Promicromonospora sukumoe: one gene and its partner. The protein of the gene in region 1 interacts with the protein of each later gene in a pairwise test. Links are inferred from orthologs where the notes say so. Each region holds a gene or a part of one and is shown on either strand. Other genes may lie near its edges.

Region 1 (4,309 bases):
AGTTCCTGGTCGGTACGACCATCGTCGTCGTACTGGCGCTGGTCGCCGTGACGACCTTCGGCTGGCTCACCGGGCGCCGTCCGCTCCCGGAGTACTCGGGGGAGGTGCAGGTCGAGGGGCTGAGCTCGGACGTCCGCGTGAGTCGCGACGCCCAGGGCGTGCCGCAGATCTACGCGGACAACGCCGAGGACCTGTTCCGCGCCCAGGGCTACGTGCACGCGCAGGACCGCTTCTTCGAGATGGACTACCGCCGTCACGTGACCGCGGGCCGGCTGGCCGAGCTCGTCGGCAACAACGAGGACGCGATCCAGGCCGACATGGTCACGCGCACCTTCGGCTGGCGGCACGTCGCGGAGGAGGAGTTCAACATCCTCGACGACACGACCCGCCAGTACCTCCAGGCCTACGCGGACGGCGTGAACGCCTACCTCGCGGACCGCAGCCCCGGCGAGACGGCCGTGGAGTACACGGTGCTCGACGTCAGCGTCGAGGTGAACGAGCCCGAGCCGTGGGACCCGATCGACTCGCTCGCCTGGCTCAAGGCCATGGCCTGGGACCTGCGCGGCAACTACGACGAGGAGCTCGACCGCGCCCTGGCGTACAGCACCCTCGGCGACGCGTCGCGCGTGGCGGAGCTGTTCCCGGCGTACTCCGGCACCGGCAACGCGCCGATCCTCGACCCCGCCGAGGCGGGCGCGCAGGCGAACGCCCCGGCCGGCGCCGGGACGGCGTCCGCCACCAAGGAGGTGTACCAGAGTGCCGGCCTGGCCGACGCCCTGGAGTCCGCGCAGAAGGCGCTCGACGCCGTGCCGGTGCAGATCGCGCGCGGTGAGGGCACCGGCTCGAACTCGTGGGTGGTGTCGGGGCAGTACACGGAGTCGGGCAAGCCGCTGCTGGCCAACGACCCGCACCTCGACCTCGCCGCCCCGGGCATCTGGGCGCAGGTCGGCCTGCACTGCAACCAGGTGGGCCCGGAGTGCCCGTTCGACGTGTCGGGCTTCTCCTTCTCCGGCTTCCCGGGCGTGATCATCGGCCACAACGCCGACATCTCCTGGGGCCTGACCAACATGGGCGCCGACGTCACCGACTTCTTCATCGAGCGCGTCCGCAACGACACGTACCTGCGTGGCGCGGACAAGTGGGTCCCGATGGAGAAGGAGACCGAGGTGATCCGGGTCGACGGCGGCAGCCCCATCGACCTGGAGGTCCGGCGCACCGTGCACGGTCCGATCGTGTCGACCGTCATGGACGAGGCGCAGATGGACGCCGTGGCCGGCTCGCCCACCGAGACCGGCACCGAGCTGGGCCAGTACGAGATCTCGCTGCAGTGGACGGCGCTCGAGCCGGGCCACACCGCCGACGCCGTGTTCGACATGAACAAGGCGAAGACCCCCGCGGACATGAAGGCGGCGGCCGCCAAGTTCGAGGTCCCGGCGCAGAACATCGTGTACGCGACGACGGACGGGCACATCGGCTACCAGGCGCCGGGCAAGATCCCGGTGCGCGCGGTCGTGCCCGGCGCCGTCGAGTCGGACGGCACCTGGCCGCGGCCCGGCTGGGACCCCCGGTACGACTGGACCGGCTACGTGGACCCGGCGCAGATGCCGGGCGTCGTGGACCCGAAGGAGGGCTTCATCGTCGCGGCGAACCAGGCCGTGCTGCCGGGCGACAACGGGCCGTTCATCAGCCGCGACTGGGACTACGGGTACCGCTCCGAGCGCATCCGCACCCTGATCTCGGACCGGATCGCGGAGGGCCGCAAGCTCACGGCCGCCGACATGTCCGAGTTCCAGATGGACCAGTGGAGCGTGTTCGCGGACACCCTGGTGCCCGTGCTGCTCGAGGTGGACCTCCCCGCCGGCTACGACTCGGACGGCCAGGCGCTCCTGGCCGACTGGGACAAGTCGATGGACGCCGACTCCGCCGCCGCGGCCTACTTCGCGGCCGTGTGGCGCAACCTGCTGCGCACCACGTTCAACGACGAGCTCCCGGAGTCCATGTGGCCCGACGGCGGCAGCCGCTGGCTCGCCGTCATCCAGGGCATGCTCGACGACCCGAACGACGCCTTCTGGGACGACCAGTCCACGGTGGCCGTCGTCGAGAGCCGTGACCAGGTCCTCACGCAGGCGCTGGTCAGCGCCCGCCAGGACCTCACGGTCGAGCTCGGCAAGGACACCAGCGACTGGCAGTGGGGCACGCTGCACCAGCTCCGGCTGCGGCACCTCGTGCTCGGCGGCCCCGGAATCCCGGCGCCGATCGCGACCTACATGAACCCGGCGCCGGTCAAGGTGGGCGGCGGCTCGTCGATCGTGAACGCCACCTCGTGGGACGCGGCCAGCGGCAGCTTCGAGGTGACCGCCGGCCCGTCGATGCGCATGGTCGTGGACCTCGCGGACCTGGACGCCTCCACCTGGGTGGTCGTGACCGGCGCGTCCGCGCACCCGGCGTCACCGCACTACGACGACCAGCTCAGCGCCTGGGCGGCAGGGGAGACCTTCCCGTGGCCGTTCAGCCCCGAGGCCGTCGAGGGCGCGTCGGAGGACGAGCAGACCCTGACGCCGTAGCGACGTCGGGCTCGTTCGCCGGTCGAGCGCCTTCGCCGGTCGAGCTTGTCGAGACCTCACCAGGTCTCGACAAGCTCGACCAGCGGTTTGGCTCGACCGGCGGTTTGGCTCGGCCGGCGGACCTGCTCGACCAGCCCGGCGTCAGCCCAGCCAGCGCCAGTCGGCCGGGGTCGCGACGGCGTGGACCGGGATGTCGTGGTCCTCGCGCGGCAGCGGGTGGTCCGCGGCGTCGTACACCTCTTCGGGGAAGACGACGGCGACGACCTTGGCGCCCGGCCGCAGGTGGGTCAGGGCGCGGTCGTACCAGCCGCCGCCCTGCCCGAGCCGCACCCCACGGGAGTCGACGGCGAGGGCGGGCGCGAGGACGACGTCGGCCAGCTTGACGGCGTCGGTGCCCAGCGCGGGGCCGCCCGGCTCGGGCGGCCGGCCCGGAGCGCGCTCCAGCAGGTCGTCGGGGCCGGTGTAGTCCGCCCAGTCGCGCGCGAGGCCGGCGCCGAGCACCGGGAGCAGCGCGCGGACGCCGCGGTCCGCCAGCCGGTCCAGGAGCGGCAGCATGTCGGGCTCCGCGCTGCGGGCCGCGTACGCCGCGACGCACCCGGCGTCGCGCACCTCGGGAATGGACTCGATGACGTCGGCGAGGGCCGAGGCCGCCTCTGCCCGCCGTCGGGCGGACCGCAGGCCACGCTGGGCGCGGATCGCGCGACGGAGCTCCTCCTTGGCGTCACCTGTCTCCATGCCGGGGTGGACGGGGTACGGCTGTGGCGTCGGAACAGAGATGCCGCTCATGACCGCTATTGTGCCAAGACTCCGAGACTGGATTGTTACGAACAGCGCAACAAGAAGGCGAGAACATGACCGAGCGGCTGCTCGACGGGTCCCAGGCCACCGAGCGTGGTAGACCCTCCTCCAGCGAGGGATACGTCATGGGACGTGGCAGGGGGCGAACGATGTTGCCGTCGAGTAAGTCGGACGTGCCGGAAGGCACCACGGGAAAGTTTGTGAAGGGGTGGACGGTGGCCAAGCCATGGCCGGTGACGCTGCGTGAGGACACACCGACGGGGACGGTCGTGCTGCGTCCGCTCCGGCGCCGGGACGCTACCGACTGGTCGCGGCTCCGGGCGGAGAACGCGGCCTGGCTGGAGCGCTGGGAGGCGACGTCGCCCGGTGCGAACCGCTACATCGCCTCGACGTTCGGCGAGTACGTGCGGTCCCTCTCGGCGCAGGCCCGTGCCGGCACGTCGCTCCCCTTCGGGGTGGAGCTCGACGGCGCGCTCGTGGGCCAGCTGACGGTCGCCTCGATCACCTGGGGCTCCATGTGCTCCGCGAGCATCGGCTACTGGGTCAGCCAGAGCGTCGCCGGGCGCGGCGTGATCCCGACCGGCGTCGCGATGGCCACGGACTACGCCTTCTTCCTGGGGCTGCACCGCATCGAGATCAACATCCGGCCCGAGAACAAGCCGAGCCTCCGCGTCGTCGAGAAGCTGGGCCTGCGGGACGAGGGCGTGCGCGAGCGGTTCCTGCACATCCAGGGCCAGTGGCGCGACCACCGCACCTTCGCGGTCACCCGCGAGGAGGTTCCCGAGGGGCTGCTCGCGCGCTGGCAGCGCCTGCGCGAGGCCCTGTAACGGTGGGACACGCCGTGCGTGCTGCGGCCGGGTGTGGCGATGCTCGCCTAACGTCGTGTCGTGGAATCGACCGCGGGACTCACAGCCGTAGCGCTGTTCGTCCTGTGGCTGGGCTACTGG
Region 2 (3,709 bases), on another replicon or contig:
GGTCGGCGGCGGCGCGCAGCAGCGCGGCGTGCGTCCGCTCGGCGGCCTGGGCGGCCGCCTCGGCCTCGGCCCGGACGTCGACGGCGGACTCGACCGTCTCGCGCGCGATGGCGACCTCGGTGGCCAGCTCCTCCTCGCTCGCGCGGGAGCGGGCGGCCTGCGCCTCGAGGTCGTCGGGGTCCTGGCCCTGGTGGGCGGGCTCCGACGTGCCGAGCAGGCGGGCGCGCTCCCCCGCCAGGGACTGGAGGCTGCGCAGCCGCTCCCGGGTCTGGGACAGCGCGAAGACGGTGTCGCCCGCCTGGCTGACCTGCTGCGACTCGGCCGACGTCGCGGCCTCGAGCCGGGCCAGCATGCCGCGCGCCTCGGTCAGCGCCGCCTCGGTCTCGGCCTGCCGCTGCTTGAGCGACCGCTCGTCCGCGCTCTCCTGCTCGAGCTGCGCGGTGAGCTGGGCCAGGTCGTCGGCGAGCAGGCGGGACTTCGCGTCCCGCAGGTCGCGCTGCACGGTCTGCGCCTTGCGGGCCGCCTCGGCCTGCCGGCCGAGCGGCCCGAGCTGGCGCCGCAGCTCGGCGGTCAGGTCGCCCAGGCGCGCCAGGTTGCCCTGCATCGCGTCGAGCTTGCGGAGCGCCTTCTCCTTGCGCTTGCGGTGCTTGAGGACGCCCGCGGCCTCCTCGATGAAGCCGCGCCGCTCCTCCGGCGTCGCGCGCAGGACGGCGTCGAGCTGGCCCTGCCCCACCACGACGTGCATCTCGCGGCCGATGCCGGAGTCGCTCAGGAGCTCCTGGATGTCCAGCAGGCGGCAGCTGTTGCCGTTGATCGCGTACTCGGAACCACCGCTGCGGAACAGCGTGCGGGAGATCGTGACCTCGGTGTAGTCGATCGGCAGTGCGCCGTCGGTGTTGTCGATCGTCAGCGCGACCTCGGCGCGGCCCAGGGGCGCGCGGCCGGACGTGCCGGCGAAGATGACGTCGTCCATCTTGCCGCCGCGGAGCGACTTGGCACCCTGTTCGCCCATGACCCAGGAGAGCGCGTCGACCACGTTGGACTTGCCGGAGCCGTTCGGGCCCACCACGCAGGTGATGCCCGGCTCGAGCTCGAGGGTGGTCGCCGACGCGAAGGACTTGAAGCCCCGGAGCGTGAGCGTCTTGAGGTGCACGCGGAGAGCCTAACGGTGAAGAGGTGCTGAACGTCGGACGTACACAGGGATACGGCGAAGCGGCACCCGGACTCAGCAGGGTGCCGCTTCGGCGGGAAGTGCGGGGCGGGTCAGCCCAGCTCGGGGAACCAGAGCGAGATCTCGCGCGCCGCGGACTCCGGGGAGTCCGAGCCGTGCACGAGGTTCTGCTGCACCTTGGTGCCCCAGTCACGGCCCAGGTCGCCACGGATGGTGCCGGGGGCGGCGTCGGTCGGGTTGGTCGCGCCGGCCAGGGAGCGGAAGCCGGGGATGACGCCCTCGCCCTCGGCCACGACGGCCAGGACCGGGCCCGACATCATGAACTCGACCAGGGAGGCGTAGAACGGCTTGCCCTCGTGCTCGGCGTAGTGCGCGGCCAGCAGCTCGGTCGTGGCGTGCTTGAGCTCCACGGCACGGAGCGTGTAGCCCTTGGTCTCGATGCGGCGCAGGACCTCGCCCGACAGGCCGCGGCGGACGCCGTCCGGCTTGACGAGGACGAGGGTGCGCTCGGCCACGGGCTGCGTCGAGGCCTCCGTGGGCAGGGTCTTCTCTGCGACGTCGGTCATGGGGCAACCATATCGGGGCCGCGGGCCCTCCCCGAACGCGTCAGACGCTCAGGTCACCGGGGTGACCTGAGCGTCTGACAGGTTGATTCAAGAGACGTTGGGCGCCGTCTCCGGGTGGGCGGCGTCGTACTCCGCCCGTTCGCGGTCCACGCGCGAGCCGAGCCGCAGCGCGTAGAACCACAGGACCACGAAGATCCCGCCGACGAAGTACATCATCGGCAGCAGCAGGCCCATCGCGAGCACCGGCACCTGGGCGACGGTCCCCGCCGCCCGCCCCGCCGTCGTGCCCTGGGCCCGCGACAGGATCACGAGCACCAGGCACAGCACCCCGCCGAGCGCCCAGACCGCGGCGCCCGAGTCGATGCGCAGCGGGCCGCGCCCGAACTCGGAGTCGCGCAGGGCCCACACCACCATCGTCGCGAAGATCACGAGGAACACCTCGAGCAGCAGCGTGGTGGAGGTGAACTGCACCAGCGCGGACTTCTTGGCCTTGATGCGGTCGCCGGGGGCGGGTTGGTCCTTGCTCACCGGTTCAGGATATCCGTCTCCCTGCGGTCCTCGTCCCGGCCGCCGTCGTAACCGCCGTCGGACGAGGCGTCGCGATCCAGGACGGCGACGCCGGAAGCCTGGGCGACCGGCTCCGGCGCGCCCTCCATGACCGCCTCACCGCGGGCGACCATGCCGGCCTGGTTGGACAGCTTGACCTCCTTGAGGAAGAACGCGAGCACGAGGCCGACGGCGACCAGCGGCACGAGGTACCAGAAGGCCGGGGCGAGCGAGTCGGCGAAGGCGTCCACGACGCCGCTGCGCAGCGGCTCGGGAAGCTGCTCGACGAGCGCCGGCGTCAGGCTGGAGCCGCCGCTCCCAGGGGCCGCACCCTCCGGCAGGCCCTCGAAGACGCCCTGCAGGTTGTCCGTCAGGCGCGACGTGAACACCGTGGTGAACGCGGCGGTGCCGACGGCCGCGCCGATCTCCCGGAAGAAGTTGTTCGACGACGTCGCGGTGCCGAGCTCCTTCGGGTCCACCGAGTTCTGCACGGCGAGCACGATGGTCTGCATGATCAGGCCCATGCCGGCGCCGAGCACGAAGATCATGGCGCCGAACAGCCACAGCGACATGCCGCCCTCGAGGCGGGTCAGCCAGATCATGCCGAGGATCGTGACCGCGAGGCCGACCACCGGGTACATCTTGTAGCGGCCCGTCTTCGAGATCGCGAAGCCGGAGACGATCGACGTCAGCATGACGCCGGCCATCATCGGGAGCATCAGCAGGCCCGACTCCGTGACGCCCGCGCCGGCGGACATCTGGAGGAAGGTCGGCAGCATCGCCATGGCGGAGAACATGCCCATGCCGAGCACCAGGCCGATGAGCGTGGTGATGGTGAACGTGCGGTTCTTGAACAGGCGCAGCGGGATGAGCGGCTCCGCCACGCGGTTCTCGATGAAGACGAACAGGCCGACCATGACGGCGGTGCCGAGCAGCAGGCCGAGCAGCGTCGGGTCCGACCAGTCGTAGCCGTCGTTGCCGAGCGACTCCCAGCTCGTCAGCAGCACGATGCCGGTGGTGCCGAGCGCCATGGTCAGGATGCCGCCCCAGTCGGTGGGCCGGCCCGAGCGGTGCGAGGGCAGCTTGAGCGCGAAGTACGCGATGAACCAGGCGGCGATGCCGATCGGGACGTTGATCCAGAAGGTCCAGCGCCAGCCGGGGCCGTCGGTGAGCCAGCCGCCGAGCAGCGGGCCGGCGACGGCGGAGATGCCGAACAGGGCGCCCATCGGGCCCATGTACTTGCCGCGGTCTGACGCCGGGATGATGTCGGCGATGATCGCCTGCGACAGGATCATCAGGCCACCGCCGCCGAGGCCCTGCACGGCGCGCCAGGCCACGAGGGCCTCGAAGGACTGCGCCATGCCGCCGCCGAGCGAGGCCACGACGAACAGGGCGACGGCCACCAGGAACGGCCAGCGCCGCCCGT

The links. Proteins that work in one complex are often made in the same cells at the same time.
Region 2: the proteins of FHX71_RS21240 (region 1) and ndk interact in binary tests that used the Escherichia coli proteins (3 or more experiments, as listed by UniProt). The link is inferred for Promicromonospora sukumoe from one-to-one orthologs.

What each region holds. Positions count from the first base shown.
Region 1 is NZ_JACGWV010000002.1:937,180-941,488, reverse strand. Bases 1,529-4,309 are described here. They hold FHX71_RS21240 (5-formyltetrahydrofolate cyclo-ligase), read right to left. Parts: upstream 3,351-4,309; coding sequence 2,706-3,350; downstream 1,529-2,705. Other genes in these bases: FHX71_RS21230 (hypothetical protein), read left to right, coding at 4,250-4,309; FHX71_RS21235 (GNAT family N-acetyltransferase), read left to right, coding at 3,578-4,189; FHX71_RS21245 (penicillin acylase family protein), read left to right, coding at 1,529-2,564. In the rest of the region: more of FHX71_RS21245, read left to right, coding at 6-1,528. UniProt on the Escherichia coli protein: Involved in the removal of 5-formyltetrahydrofolate.
Region 2 is NZ_JACGWV010000001.1:840,050-843,758, reverse strand. What follows is about bases 1-2,945. They hold ndk (nucleoside-diphosphate kinase), read right to left. Parts: upstream 1,738-2,945; coding sequence 1,264-1,737; downstream 1-1,263. Other genes in these bases: FHX71_RS03755 (MDR family MFS transporter), read right to left, coding at 2,262-2,945; FHX71_RS03760 (DUF4233 domain-containing protein), read right to left, coding at 1,825-2,265; smc (chromosome segregation protein SMC), read right to left, coding at 1-1,153. Outside these bases: more of FHX71_RS03755, read right to left, coding at 2,946-3,709. UniProt on the Escherichia coli protein: Major role in the synthesis of nucleoside triphosphates other than ATP. The ATP gamma phosphate is transferred to the NDP beta phosphate via a ping-pong mechanism, using a phosphorylated active-site intermediate.